2 regions of the Pseudogracilibacillus sp. SO10305 genome follow, and region 1 is predicted to be linked to the other one. Evidence: riboswitches for the same ligand, from Rfam matches in the RefSeq annotation. Region 1 holds a riboswitch; the other holds the start of a gene.
The links. A riboswitch is a leader RNA that binds a small molecule or an ion and turns the genes downstream of it on or off. The one in region 1 is predicted to bind FMN.
Positions count from the first base shown of each region.

Region 2: it holds a riboswitch for FMN, as region 1 does, so the genes downstream of both, ribD (bifunctional diaminohydroxyphosphoribosylaminopyrimidine deaminase/5-amino-6-(5-phosphoribosylamino)uracil reductase RibD) here and SPD45_RS13400 (ECF transporter S component) in region 1, are expected to answer to the same signal.

Region 1 covers NZ_JAXHDE010000021.1:23,030-30,696, reverse strand. Annotated here, with positions in the region: gene SPD45_RS13435 (heavy metal translocating P-type ATPase) at 1-1,397, shown strand, start outside; gene SPD45_RS13430 (heavy-metal-associated domain-containing protein) at 1,590-1,823, shown strand; gene SPD45_RS13425 (hypothetical protein) at 1,857-2,156, shown strand; gene SPD45_RS13420 (heavy-metal-associated domain-containing protein) at 2,222-2,455, shown strand; gene SPD45_RS13415 (Crp/Fnr family transcriptional regulator) at 2,520-3,227, shown strand; gene SPD45_RS13410 (thioredoxin family protein) at 4,260-4,802, opposite strand; gene SPD45_RS13405 (GNAT family N-acetyltransferase) at 4,934-5,395, shown strand; FMN riboswitch at 5,469-5,614, shown strand; gene SPD45_RS13400 (ECF transporter S component) at 5,787-6,374, shown strand; gene SPD45_RS13395 (NRDE family protein) at 6,533-7,300, opposite strand; gene SPD45_RS13390 (hotdog fold thioesterase) at 7,309-7,667, opposite strand, start outside.
Region 2 covers NZ_JAXHDE010000013.1:20,056-27,722, forward strand. Annotated here, with positions in the region: gene ribH (6,7-dimethyl-8-ribityllumazine synthase) at 135-599, opposite strand; gene SPD45_RS10745 (bifunctional 3,4-dihydroxy-2-butanone-4-phosphate synthase/GTP cyclohydrolase II) at 613-1,806, opposite strand; gene ribE (riboflavin synthase) at 1,829-2,479, opposite strand; gene ribD (bifunctional diaminohydroxyphosphoribosylaminopyrimidine deaminase/5-amino-6-(5-phosphoribosylamino)uracil reductase RibD) at 2,464-3,603, opposite strand; FMN riboswitch at 3,716-3,860, opposite strand; gene SPD45_RS10760 (hypothetical protein) at 4,093-4,413, shown strand; gene ssb (single-stranded DNA-binding protein) at 4,623-5,147, opposite strand; gene rpsF (30S ribosomal protein S6) at 5,164-5,454, opposite strand; gene ychF (redox-regulated ATPase YchF) at 5,579-6,679, opposite strand; gene SPD45_RS10780 (DUF951 domain-containing protein) at 6,851-7,051, opposite strand; gene SPD45_RS10785 (DUF554 domain-containing protein) at 7,087-7,667, opposite strand, start outside.

The DNA.
Region 1 (7,667 bases):
TTCCGGTAGATGGAACAGTGTTAATTGGTGAAGGTCACATTAATGAAGCAAGTATTACTGGAGAATCTCTACCTGTAAGTAAAAAGGTTGATTCTGAAGTATTTGCAGGATCTATCTTAGAAAATGGAACAATCCAAATTCGAGCTGATCGTGTTGGAGAAGATACAACATTTGGTAGAATTATCGAATTAGTGGAAGAGGCACAGGATTCCAAATCAGAAGCAGAACGTTTCATTGACCGATTCTCAAAATACTATACACCAGCTGTGTTAGTCCTTGGTTTTATTGTTTGGTTTTTCTCAAAAGATATTGAACTAGCTATCACGATTCTTGTTTTAGGATGTCCAGGTGCATTAGTTATCGGGGTACCTGTATCCAACGTTGCCGGTATCGGAAACGGTGCACGTAATGGTGTCCTCCTAAAAGGTAGTGAAGTTATCAATGACTTTAGCAGAGTAGATACTATCGTTTTTGATAAAACAGGAACATTGACAGTAGGAAACCCTGAAGTTGCCGAAAAAGAATTTTACGGAAAAAATACTGAAGAGGTTCTAGGATATTTAGCAAGTGTGGAGCGTGAATCGGACCACCCACTAGCGAAAGCTGTCCTACAGGATATTGGCGAGACAACTTTCTCTACTGTTGAAGAAACCGAAGTCGTTAAAGGTGGCGGAATTGTAGCAAAAATAGGTGTTCATCGTATAGCCGTTGGTAACGTAGCTTTAATGGAAAAGGAAAATGTGAAATTAAGCGAAAAAGCTAAAAAAGACGTCGAACGCTTTGAGAAAAATGGGAATTCTCTTGTGTTAACTGCGGTCGACGGAGAATTAAACGTTCTGATGGGTATTCGGGATCAAATCCGTCCAGGTGTTAAAAAAGATCTTCAAAAACTGAAAAAACTAGGGGTCAAAAACCTTGTCGTTCTTTCTGGGGACAACCAAGGAACCGTAGATTTAGTTGCTCGAGAACTTGGGTTAACAGAAGCACATGGTCATATGCTACCGGAAGGAAAATCTGCTTATATCGAAAAAATGCAAGCAGAAGGCGGGATCATTGCCTTTGTCGGTGACGGAGTGAATGATAGTCCTTCACTAGCCTTAGCAGATATCGGAATCGCCATGGGAAGTGGAACAGATGTTGCAATTGAAACATCAGATGTTGTTTTAATGAATTCTGACTTTAGTCGTTTACCACACGCATTAGGCTTAACAAAATCAACTTCAAGAAACATGAAACAGAACATTATCATAGCAGTTGGTGTGGTATTAGTCTTACTTGCCAGCCTACTATTTAGTGAATGGATGAATATGTCAATCGGGATGTTGGTTCATGAAGCAAGTATCTTAGTAGTCATCTTGAATGGTATGAGATTGCTTCGATACCGTTTGAGAGAATAATTTTAATAGAAACCAGTCTTGATGAATGATAAAGGGGAAGTATTCAGGTAGGAAGAACAAAATACTCCCCTACTTTTTCTTAAAACTTGATTTGCATCAATTTTATTTCGTTGAACCTGAACTATACTTAAATTGTAAAAAAGAAGAGGGAAAACAAAAAAATCAAAGATAAGATGAAAGGAGAAATAATTCATGCAAAAAGGAGTTATTCAATTAGAAACATTATCTTGTCCATCTTGTATGCAAAAGATTGAAAATGCGGTGAAAGGATTAAACGGGGTTAATCAAGATAGCTTAAAAGTATTATTTAATGCTAGTAAAGTAAAAGTAGATTTTGATTCAGAAACGATCACCATTAACGATATCGAAAAAGCCATTGAAGACTTAGGATATCCAGTCGTCAAATCAAAAGTAAAATCGGCCTAAGACCAAAAAATCACAAGAAAGAGGGAACGAATAATGTCTGAACAAACATTTAACGAAGTAATAACAAACCATTTTGAAAAACTGGATTTATACACCACTGCAATTACACGGGCCCATGGTAAGAATCACCCAGAAGCCTTTGAAGTACGTGAATTGTTTGAAACAATTAGTGGAAAAGTAAAAGACGCAGGTACGAACAAACCTGACTTAGATGCTGAATTTGCTCAATTACGAAAAATCACAGACAACTACACCATTCCTGGAGATGTATGTGAAACGTATGCAGGCACATTCGAGATGTTATCAGAAGTAGATAAAGCATATCAGGCTTAAAGTAACTCAAAAACAAAAGAATAGATTGGTTTACGGTCGTTAAAAAATGAAGGGGGAAATGATTTATGCAAAAAGCAACGATTCAATTAGAAACCTTATCTTGCCCATCTTGTCTCCAAAAGATTGAAAATGCGGTGAAAGGAATAAACGGTGTGAATCAAGATAGCTTGAAAGTAATGTTCAATGCAAGTAAAGTAAAAGTAGATTTTGATTCAGAAGCAGTCGCTATTAACGATATCGAAAAGGCAATTGAAGACTTAGGATATCCTGTTGTCAAATCAAAGGTAAAACCTGCTTAATCGAGTGAATAGAAAGGAAGCCTAGGATGCCCTCTTAGGCTTTTTATAAAAGGGAGAGGTTATTTTGGAACAAAACCAATGTTGTCATCACCAACATGGACATGCAGAATGTATTCGTATTGTTCCCATTTTCAACCATTTGGAAGACTCACAAATGGATTTGATTGCGGAATCTGCCAAGATACTTCATCTTAAAAAAGGGGAAATGTTATTCCGTGCAGATGAGGAAGATGATACCTTATATATTATCAATTCAGGTAAGGCTCGGATTTACCGCTTATCGGATTCTGGAAAAGAACAACTTGTTCGCATTTTAAATCCTGGTGATTTTACAGGTGAAGTCGCCATTTTCCAACCTGGAAGTATTCATGAGAATTATGCGGAAGCACTACAAAATACATCCATTTGTTTAATTAAACGAGGTGATTTACAGAAGTATTTGGTGGAATATCCGCAGATCTCATTAAAAATACTGTCAGAAGTAACGATGCGTTTAAAGGATTCTGAAAAACAAACCACACAAGTAGCGATTGAAAATGTAGAAACCCGCATTATATCCTTTTTAGCTGAGAATGTTGAAAAGGGAAGTGGCGATAGTCCAACGATTATCTTACCAATGTCCAAAAAGGATTTAGCCTCGTATCTTGGTACCACACCAGAAACAATCAGCCGTAAATTTACTACTCTAGAAGAACTTGGATTGATTAAACAGTTACCGAAAAAGAAAATTAAAATAATGGATTTAGATCAATTGTTACTTCATACTGAATAAATATAAGCAGAGTAGCGTGCCATCATCTAACGTGTTAAGTTTAATAGTACAAAACATAAAATAACAAACCTTTTAGCAATCCAATTAGCATATAAAATGGATTGCTAATTTTTGTTGATTTAACAATGTTTATCTACAAAAAGAAAGAGAAATGGCTACTTATTTGGCACTTATTTTACCAAGACGACATAAACTTGTGTCAACTGCATAATTCATTAGCAAAACACCCCCTAATAACTAAGCTAATTCCTCTGATAAATAACTAAGTAATTGGAAATTTATGTTAAAATTATAATTTGGATTGTGAATTAGTGTACTTAAAGTAACGGGGGCTTTAGTTAAATAACCATCTTCCACAATCGGGCGCGATTGTTGCATAAGGAAACATATATAACAAAGGAACTTCCAGTAAATGGAAGTTCCTAGTTTTTTTATAATAAAACAACATTGAACTTTAACAGAGCCATTTTAAAAGAAACGCTAAATCTATTGATATAACAGCATTCCTAGTTACTTAATACAACTTATTCCTTCTTATCCATAAACGACCACCAGTTATAGTTCTAATCGAGATTGATTTCCATGATGACTTTTATTATTTTTTCATAATTAGTTCGGGTTTGCTTATGTATCCTAAAGCTCATAATAGGTATCACATAATATAAAAGGTATAATAAGAAAGCAAAAAAAACATTTCAGATAAATTTAATGCATACATCAATTGAAACAACAATAGTGATTGTGAATATTTTTTCCTTCTACAAAAAAGCCATTACCTACTAAGGTAACAGCCTTTATCCCCTAACATATACTTGCCCCAATCTTGCCCCAAATTAATATATTTTAAAGTGTTTAAATAAAAAAGACAAAAAAATAATTATGCTTACAACCGTTGATACATCAACGATTAACAGATTTTAAAACCCGTTAAAGGTAAGCATAATTTTACAGGGGGAATACGAGAAAGTCTTACATTCATAAGTATACCCCCCCTAAACATTTATAAACATATTTTTTGAAAAAAATTACATTTTATTTCATCGCATGAACAATGTCTTCGTAAACAGTATGCCATAAGTCCTCGTCCGTAGTGAATCTTTTACGTGATTCTGTCGCGTATTCCTTAAATGCAGCCTCATATGCAGGATCTTCTTTTGGTGGAAAATTTTTCTTAAAACTATTTGCATATTTCTCAACTTCTGGTGCCATTGGACCCCATGTGCCTAATTCATTTCCAGCTTCATCTAAGAAAATAAAAATAGGGATAATTCTTTTTTCGTTTGTTAAATATTGATCCATTAATTCTAAGTGAGAATCACGTGGCAATACACGAACTGGAATATTCGCTTTTTCTAAAGTACGGAATAAAATTGGAATATCTAACATACAATGGCCACACCACACTTCCCCAAGTACGATTACACGTGTTGTTTGTTTTTCTTGAAGTGCTTCGATATCTTTTTCGGGTACTTGAAAGTTTTCATAAATTTGCATAAAGCCATCTTTTAAATCTGCTAAGTCTGCCATATATTGTGCTGTTGTTTGTCCTTTTTCAAACCAATTATTTAAATTCATTACTGTTCGCTCCTTTTTATATGATTAATGCTAGTGTACTGTAAATAGATACAAACGTAAAGATGTGTCGTGTTTGCTTGTGCACCATTTTTTTCGTATGATAAAAGAAAAAATATTCGGGGGAAGTCGACATGGAAGTTGCAACAGTAGCCGATGCAAAAGATGTACATGCCATCATGACGGCAGCATTTTCACGCTATAAGCATGACCCATTTCCAACAAGTGCGCTACAGGAAACGGTAGCATCTGTACGGAAGGATTTACAAAACGGGGAATTAGCCTTTTTTTATGTTGAAAAGAATGAGCGTGTTGGAATGGTGCGTTGTGTATTAAAAAAGGACTATTTATATTTTAGACGTCTCAGTGTGTTGCCAAAGATGCAAGGGAAGGGCATCGCCAAAAAGATATTGGCGTATTTAGAAGTGGAAGCAGAACGATTAAACTTGTCAACGATTCGTTGTAAAGTAAGAAAATCAGAACCGAAAAACATAGCATTGTATGAAAGTGTTGGGTATGTCATTACCGGGGAAGAAGATGTAGAAAAAGAACATGGTGCATTGCCGATCGTCTTGATGGAAAAACAATTACACTAGTCAAAAAAGTATTTAGGTATTTATCTGTTGCAATTTTTAAAAAAATGTTTTATGATTGATTTACAATTACATATCGATTCTTCGGGGCAGGGTGAGATTCCCGACCGACGGTAAGAAGTTTATATAAACTTTAAGCCCGTGACCTGCTATATATAATATAGTGGCTGATCTGGTGTAATTCCAGAGCCGACAGTAAAGTCTGGATGGGAGAAGATGAAGCTATGGTTCGTGCGATATACGTTAATTTGTATATATGCGCTTATTCCCTATACAATAATGCCCTAAAACGACATGTTTTAGGTTTTTTTATTTGTAAAAAGGGACTTGAAATATAGCTTCTTCCTTCATTAAGTTTTGAATCGATAGAAAAATGAAAGGGAGAAGAGAGCAGATGCAAAAGTCACAAAGTTCATCAAAGTTATTGAAGTTAGTTGTTTTATCGTTGTTAGCTACGATGTCACTCGTATTATTTTTCATTAGTTTTCCATTACCACTATTACCACCTTATTTAAAGGTTGATTTTAGTGATATTCCAGCATTAATTGCAGGAATGATTTTTTCACCAGCTGCAGGGGTACTCGTTGTATTTTTGAAAAACCTTATGTACTTCGTTGCAAAAGGGGCAACAGATCCTGTAGGTGTTGTAGCAAACTTTATCGCTGGTACGTTATATGTATTCCCGGTCGCTTATTTATACCGTAAATATAGTGGCATCAACTCTATCGTCATCGGGTTAACCATTGGGACAGTAGTAATGGCAGTTGTAATGACGATTTTAAATTACTTCATCATTTTACCTGCATACGGCATGTTTGTCGGTGTTGGATTTACAGATACGGCTAAATGGATTGCTGTTATTGGTGGGGTATTACCGTTCAACTTTATTAAAGGGGTTATCGTAAGTATTTTATTCGTACCTTTATTCTTTAAGTTGAAAGAGTGGATTGAAAAGAAAAAAGTGCCAACGAGCGCTGCTTAATATAAAACATATACACGATATGGTGTCGGTCGCAAATTGATATGCTACTGACACCATTTTTATATTGTCCTCAGATGTCGCCGCGTCGCCGTCCAACTGGACAAAAGAAAACACTACAGCATATCCATCAAACATGTCGTAGTGTTCATCATTCCAACTTAATCTTCTAATGTAAACGTAAATGTTACGTCGTTTTTATATTTTCCACGTTCAAAAGTTCGTTCGATAAATGTGACATCATTATCGTGTGTGACGAGCAGAACGGTAGAGGCTCTTGTACCATAACGATCTGTTTCAATGAATATCGAGGAGAGGGCACGCTCTAATTCTTGCGGCACGCCTGTATTTGGCAATAGATTGTCTGGTGCGCGTTCCACTAGAGCGAGTTGCTCGAATAATACGTCTACATCGACAATGTCCACCGAATGTACATATTCCGCTAACATTTTACGAGCTCGGTCCACTTTAGGCCACGGGGTGTTTAAAAACGCATTGCTCACCGTATGAGTACCAGGAGGAACTGATGTTATCTCACCTTGGCGGTTCGCATAATACATCAGCTTGTCCACAGACCCGACGAGCACATTAAAACCGTTATATTGTGCGCGATTTTGATGCAATTTTTCTAAAAACGCTTCTGGCGTATCGTCGCCTAATACAAAAGACGGGACGATTTCGCCACGTGTTTGTCGGTTTGGATGTTCATTTGCCATATCCCGGTAGTTCGTTAGGGCGGCAAACCTGCCGTCTTTCGTCAACGCCATCCACGTACCACCTGCACGTAAATCACGGCCAGCGAGCAATTGGGGATGGTCCTCCCACCAATTAGCGGCAGCAGTTGGCCGATTATAAAATTCATCGCGATTCGCAGCGACGATTAGTTTGTATGTCGGGTGATCTCCTTGATGAAAACTAATAATACACATAGGACAGCCTACTTTCTTCTTTTTACGACGCCGATTGTACAACGGGAAATACAAATTTTCGCATCTTGTTCATCGCGAATGTCGATGTTCCACACTTGTGTCGTACGCCCGATATGTATTGGTGTAGCAGTTGCGGTTACGACACCTTCTCGTTTACTTTTTAAATGATTCGCATTAATTTCGACACCGAAAACAGCTTCTTCTTCTTCTTCGTTAACATTTAAAAAGCCACCAATACTTGCCGCAGTTTCAGCTAATAAGACACTTGCGCCACCGTGTAAATATCCTGCTGGTTGATGTGTTCGTTCATCGACAGGCATCGTCATGACGACACGGTTTTTTTCTAATGTTACGATTTCTATTCCTA
Region 2 (7,667 bases), on a different contig from region 1:
TTTTTCATTCCGTAAACACTTATATCTTTCTAGACAAAATTTATATGAAGCTATATTCGTTTCGAATGAAGGACCAAACGTAACTTGCTTTTACCACGTCTTTCCTACACCTAAAAGAATACGTTGTGATATTTTTATAAATTTTTATATAAATTTCCCATTTCAATTGCGCCTACTGCTGCATCATATCCTTTATTGCCAGCTTTTGTTCCAGCACGCTCAATTGCTTGTTCGATCGTATCTGTTGTTAACACACCGAAAATGACAGGAATATTGTAATCCATTCCAACTTTCGAAATACCTTTTGCGGCTTCACTACATACATAATCAAAATGTGGTGTAGACCCCCTTATGACTGTCCCTAGCGTAATAATTGCATCAAACTCTCCTTTATCTGCTAATTTTTTTGTTGCTAAAGGAATTTCAAATGCACCTGGTACCCAAACAACTGTCATATTTTCATCTACTACACCATGTCTTCTTAACGAATCTTCTGCCCCACCTAATAATTTACCCGTAATAAATTCATTAAACCGTCCAACAACAATTCCTATTTTTAAATCATTTCCAACTAAATTCCCTTCCAATACTTTCTTCATTATTTTCTCTCCTTTAAAAAGTTAATAAATGTCCTAGTTTTTCTTGTTTTGTTTTTAAATATCGTTCATTGTCCTTTTTGATCGGCATTTCGAGTGCAACACGTTCTGTGACATGAATGCCCGCTTCTTGTAAACCATAAATTTTCCTTGGATTATTCGTTAATAAACGAACTTGTTCTACACCTAAATTACGTAATATTTGTGCGCTAATCGTATAATCACGTAAGTCATCTGCAAATCCTAATTGATTATTAGCTTCTACCGTATCAAAGCCCTCTTCTTGCAGTTTATATGATTTTAATTTATTCATTAACCCAATTCCTCTTCCTTCTTGACGCATATACAATAAAACACCCCTTTCAGCCTGCTCTATTTGCGCCAGTGCCTTATGTAGCTGAGGACCACAATCACATCGATTAGAGCCAAATACATCTCCTGTTAAACATTCGGAATGAATTCGGACTAAAACAGGCACCTCATCTTGTATATCACCTTTTACAAGTGCTATATGTTCTTTACTGTCCGAAGTACTTGTAAAACCAATCGTCTTAAACTGTCCATATTCTGTCGGTAAATTAATTTCTACTTCTCTTTTAATAAATGATTCATGTTTCATCCGATAGGCTATTAAATCTTTAATTGTCATCATCTTTAAGTTATATTTTTCAGAAAGCTTCGTTAAATCATCCATACGCGCCATTGTTCCGTCTTCTTTCATAATTTCACAAATGACACCAACTTGTTTTGCACCAGCTAACCGTGCTAAATCAATCGTTGCTTCTGTATGGCCTGGGCGTTCCAATACTCCACCTTCCTTAGAGACAAGTGGAAAAACATGTCCGGGTTGTTTGAAATCATCTATAGATACGTCTAATTCTAATAACTTTTGAATCGTAAAGGATCGTTCAAAAGCACTTATACCTGTTGTCGTATCTTTGTGATCAATACTTATCGTAAACGCTGTTTCATATGGATCCGTATTTTTCTCTACCATCGGCCTTAACTGACATGTATGTGCAATATCAGGTGATACAGGTGTACATATAAGTCCTCTACCGACCGTTGCCATAAAATTAATCATTTCAGGTGTTGCAAACTGCCCTAAACCAACAAGATCACCTTCATTTTCCCGATCCTCATCATCACAAACGATAATGACCTTCCCTCGCTGTAAATCTTCTATCGCTTCTTCAATCGTATGGAACATAGATGAAAAACTCCTTTTCATTTTATAAAAACCCATTATCTTGTAAAAACTCTACGGAAAGTTGGCCTTGTTCATGTCCTTCTCGTTGTGTTCGTAAAAATGTATATACATATTTTCCAAGCATATCAAACTCTAAATTAACCTTTTCGCCAACTTCCTTTATACTGAGAACTGTCTCTTTTGCTGTGTGAGGAATAATTGATATCGTAACCACTTCATCTTCCACTCCAAAAACCGTTAATGAGACACCATCAACTGTAATAGAACCTTTATGAAGTAATACATGCCTATCATTTTTGGTAAATGCAATCTTCACGTAAATGGCATTTTCTTTATATTCCTTTTGAATAATTTCTCCAACTGTATCCACATGTCCTGTCACAAAATGACCTCCAAAACGTCCATTAGCACTCATTGCTCTTTCTAAATTAACGTGAGAGCCTTTTGTCAGCTCATGCAATGACGTACTATGAAATGTTTCAGGCATCACATCTACAAAAAAGTCCTCTTTTGAAAATCTCGTTACCGTTAAACAAACACCATTGACCGAAATACTATCTCCCTGGCCAATATCTTCTAGCACCTTTTTCGCAGCAATCGATAATTGTAATGTGTTACCTACATGTTTGACAGATTTTAGTGTCCCTAATTCTTCAACTATTCCTGTAAACATAAAACACCTTCCTCTTCTTGGTTACATGTTGCTATTATTTTTATGTCTGGACCAATTTGCTTTATTTCTGTAAAATGTAATGTTTTTCCTGAAATCACATCATTTGTACCATTTCCACCAATAAAAGAAATTGCTTCTTTCCCACCGATTACTTTCGGTGCAACATACGCAATAATTTGTTGAAAGGCATTTGCTTCTATGAACGATGCGTGTATTTGAGCACCACCTTCTACAAGTACAGACATGATATATAATGTCCCTAAATGATGTAGTACACTTTGTAAACAAAGATTTTCCTCTGTTTGACTTATGACCGTTACACCTAGTTTTTCAACAGCTAGTTTTTTATCGTTTGAAATGTTCTTTCCTGTAAATATAATTGTTTTTGAAGATTTATCTTGAATGACTTTTGCAGACAATGGAATAGTTAAATTCGTGTCCAATATAATTCGAATGGGGTTCCTTCCACCAAGGGGTCTTCTGGTAGTTAAAAGGGGATTATCTTGTAAGATTGTATTAATTCCAACTAAAATGCCATCATGTTCATGGCGAAGTTGATGTGCATCTTGTCGTGATTGAATAGAGGTGATCCACTTACTATCACCTGTTTTCGTTGCTATTTTCCCGTCTAATGAAATACCTGCTTTTATCGTTATAAATGGAGTGTTTGTTTTCATAAAATGAATATACTTTTCATTTAATTTTTTTGCTTCTGTTTCACCTAACCCAACTACCACTTCAATTCCAGCTTCTCGTAATTTTGCTACACCTTTCCCTGCCACGAGTGGATTTGGATCTAACATCGCTATATATACCTTTTTAATACCACTTTCAATAATTTTCTTTGTACACGGACCGGTCTTACCTTGATGACTACACGGTTCCAATGTGACATACATTGTCGCATTTTCCGTAGCTCCTTTAGCATGATTTATCGCATGAACCTCCGCATGTGGTGTTCCTGCTTTAATATGCACACCCGTTCCTAATAGTTGACCATCTTTAACGATTACTGCTGCTACATGTGGATTTGGACTCGTTTGACCAACTGTACTTCCCGCTAATGAAAGCGCTATATTCATATATGTATGATCATCCATATAAAAGACATGCACTCCTTCCATAAAATATTCTCCATTACAACAAAAAACTCCCTTACTATTACATAGCAAGGGAGAAAAAGGCATTTCAAATAAACGCTAAAAACAGCTATAAAAATAGCTTTTTTAACGAAATGTGTTTCTTCTCCCATCCAGACTTTCACTGTCGGCTTTGGACTTGCACCAAATCCACCGTTTTATGCTTGATAAAACGGGTTGCGGACTGAGAGGCTCACCTCATCACCGCCGGCTGGGAATTTCACCCGACCCCGAAGAAAACCCTATTGAATTACTCATGATTATAACAAAGATTTTTTCTTTGTACAATAATTCGCTAAAAATAGATCTGTGATTGAAGAATCTTTCAGTGAACAAACATGGCTTTAAAACTATCATATCGGTCTTTTACCGTAATTTTAAAAGGCCTTTCTATATCTATGTTAAACTAAGTGTAAAGCATATGGACTTCAACAAATAAACGAGGGTACGAGTGATTAAAAGGAGTAAAAAATGGTGGTTCAAATTAAAATGAAATCATATTTCCTAATTGTTTTCTTATGTATGTTAACGGCAATCTTTTTAGGGGTTTATGCTCAAAGTATTGCTAGTATATTTACAGATGATTGGTATATGGTGATGTTAACAGCTACAACGATTATTAGTATCATTTTGTTTGCTGTAGCAATTATAATGCAGTTTATGATATTAATATCTGAAAAAGTAAAATCACGTTTAAGCAGTATCATATTAACTACTTCACTTTTAATGACAGTTATCATTAGTCTGTATGTTTCTTGGTGGTCCTTCTTCATTTTGGCCATGTCTTGGGGATAGAATATATTAATTTCATTTTGAAAAATGAAGCTCAATATACAATCCAACATCGATGAAAAACCTTTAAAAACCAAAAACCGTTTCTATCATCGCCACACACTAGCAATGATAAAAACGGTTTTTTATTACACACATAAATAAACTCTTATTTATACATCCCCTTATTTGGGATCGAACGCCATTAATTTAAAAGCTACACACTAACTTTTTTAAAATGGCAAGTCATCATCTGAAATATTAATTTGCTGTCCATCACTTTCAAAAGGATTGCTCGACGGTTGTTGACCTTGATGGTCTTGTTGTTGAGCACCTTGTTGATACTGCTGCTGTTGTGGTGGAGCATAGTTTTGGGTTTGTGCCTGATGTTGATAAGGGTCATTCTGATTATAACCAGAAGGTCTTTGTTGCTGTGAAGAACGTGGCTCTAAAAACTGAATGTTTTCAGCTAACACTTCTGTCACATAAACCATCTTACCATCTTGCCCTTCATATGAGCGTGTCTGTATACGACCATCGACACCAATTAAACTACCTTTTTTCATATAATTCGCCAAGTTTTCAGCTTGTTTACGCCAAGAAACACAATTAATAAAATCTGCTTCTTGTTCGCCTTGCTGATTTCTAAACGGACGATTTGCTGCAATCGTAAAGTTTGCAACAGCTACTCCACTCGGTGTATAACGTAAATCGGGATCTCTCGTTAGTCTTCCTACGATAACGACACGATTCAACATCAACATCACTCCCTAATTATTGTTCATCTACACGAATTGCGATGTGACGAATAATATCTTCACTGAATTTCGCTTGACGATCAAACTCGTTTACAGCGTCTTCGTTTCCTTCGAAGTTGATTAATACGTAGTATCCATCACGGAAATCGTTAATTTCATACGCTAAACGTTTTGAGCCTAACTCTTCTGTTTTTTCAATCGTCGCGCCATTTGAAGTTAAAATGTTGTCGAACTTCTCAACAACCTCTTTACGAGCTTCCTCTTCAATGTTCGGACGAATGATATACATAATTTCGTATTTTCTCATTCTTGAACACCTCCTTTTGGTCTATGCGGCCCTATTGAAACAATAGAGCAAGGAGCAATTAAAATAAATTACTCACATCTAAAAATTATAACACTTTAAAATAGAACTTTCAAGCCCCATTACATTATACGTTAAATCTAAAGTGGATAACATCGCCATCTTGGACGATATATTCTTTTCCTTCTAATCGCACTTTCCCGTTTTCACGTGCTTGTACCATTGATCCTGCATCCATTAAATCATCATATGATACTGTTTCAGCACGAATAAACCCACGCTCAAAGTCTGTATGGATAATTCCAGCACATTGTGGTGCTTTCATTCCTTTTTTAAATGTCCAAGCACGAACCTCTTGTTCTCCAGCAGTAAAGTAAGTAGCTAAACCTAATAAATCATATGATGCCTTAATTAATTGGTCTAAACCAGATTCTTCGATACCTAATTCCTCTAAAAACATTTCTTTTTCTTCCTGATCTAATTGAGCAATTTCCTCTTCAATCTTTGCACTTACGACGATTACTTCAGCTCCATCGTTTTGTGCAAATTCCTTTACCTTATTTACATATTCATTCGATGCAACATCCGCAATCTCGTCTTCTCCAACATTTGCTACATATAAAATTGGCTTTGCCGTTAATAAATGTAATTGACTCGCAATCTTTTGGTCTTCTTCTGAAAATTCAACCGTTCTTGCTGGTTGTTCAGCTTCTAATGCTTCTTTTAGCTTTTTCATCACATTAAATTCTTGTACAGCTGTTTTTTCTTTCTGACGAGCTAGTTTTTCTGTACGTTCATACCGTTTCGTCACTGTTTCTAAATCAGCTAAAATTAACTCTAAATTTATTGTTTCAATATCATCGATCGGATCAATTTTACCTGATACATGTGTAATATTCTCATCTTCAAAACAACGAACGACTTGACAAATAGCATCTACTTGACGAATATGTGATAGGAACTGGTTTCCTAACCCTTCCCCTTTGTTCGCACCTTTTACAATCCCAGCAATATCCGTGAATTCAAATGCTGTTGGAATCGTCTTTTTCGGTTGTACAACTTCCGTTAACTTCAATAAACGTTCATCCGGTACTTCAACAATTCCTACGTTTGGATCAATCGTACAGAATGGGTAGTTTGCGGCTTCTGCACCTGCTTTTGTTATTGCATTAAATAATGTTGATTTCCCAACGTTCGGTAATCCTACAATTCCTGCTGTTAATGACATTTCTTCATTTCCTCTCTTTTTATATAACGTTCACATCATAATCATATGTATTATAAACGTTATTTAATATTTATACAACTTCACAAATATGTTACCTTTTGACCTCATGTTCATGAAAAACTGTATTTTCCACCTGTTTTTCTATCCAAAACTACGACTTTTTCCAAAAAGTTAGTCTAATTCTGCTTTTTCAATTACTTTTTTTAGTTTTTTAGTAAATTCTGCTCTCGGAATCATAATACTCCGACCACAGCCTAAACATTTAATTCGGATGTCCATGCCCATACGAATAATTTTCCAACGATTTTCACCACAAGGATGCTGTTTTTTCATTTCTACAACATCATTTAAACCAAATTCTTTATCACTCATACGTCATCCACCTCTTTTAGTTCCTCATTATATTTTTAAAACAATTGTTGGACCCAAATGACTATACCTACCGTTACAATTGCTGGTAAAAGGTTTGTCACACGTATATTTGTTACTTTTAATATATTTAAACCGATTGCTACGATTAACAACCCACCGACTGCAGTTAATTCCGTTATAAAGGTTTGAAATAAAGCTTCAGGTATAATGCGATCGATTTGTGTAGCGAGCAATGCGATCGTTCCTTGCCATAATAAGACAGGAATACTTGAAAAAACAACACCAATGCCTAAACTAGTCGTTAAAACGAATGCTGTAAAGCCATCAAGCATCCCTTTTGTCATAAGAACTTCATGGTCCCCTCTTATCCCACTATCTAATGCACCTAATATCGCCATCGCACCGACTGCAAATATGAGAGATGCTGTCACGAATGCTTGTGCAATATTATTATCTTCACCTTGTTTCGATCTAAATTTACTTCCAATGAAATAGCCTAACTTATTCAAACCAGCTTCTAACTTTAAAAATTCACCTATAAAACCACCTGTTAACATACTTATTAGAACGATAATAATCGATTCGGTTTGAAATGCCATTTGCAAGCCTATTAAAA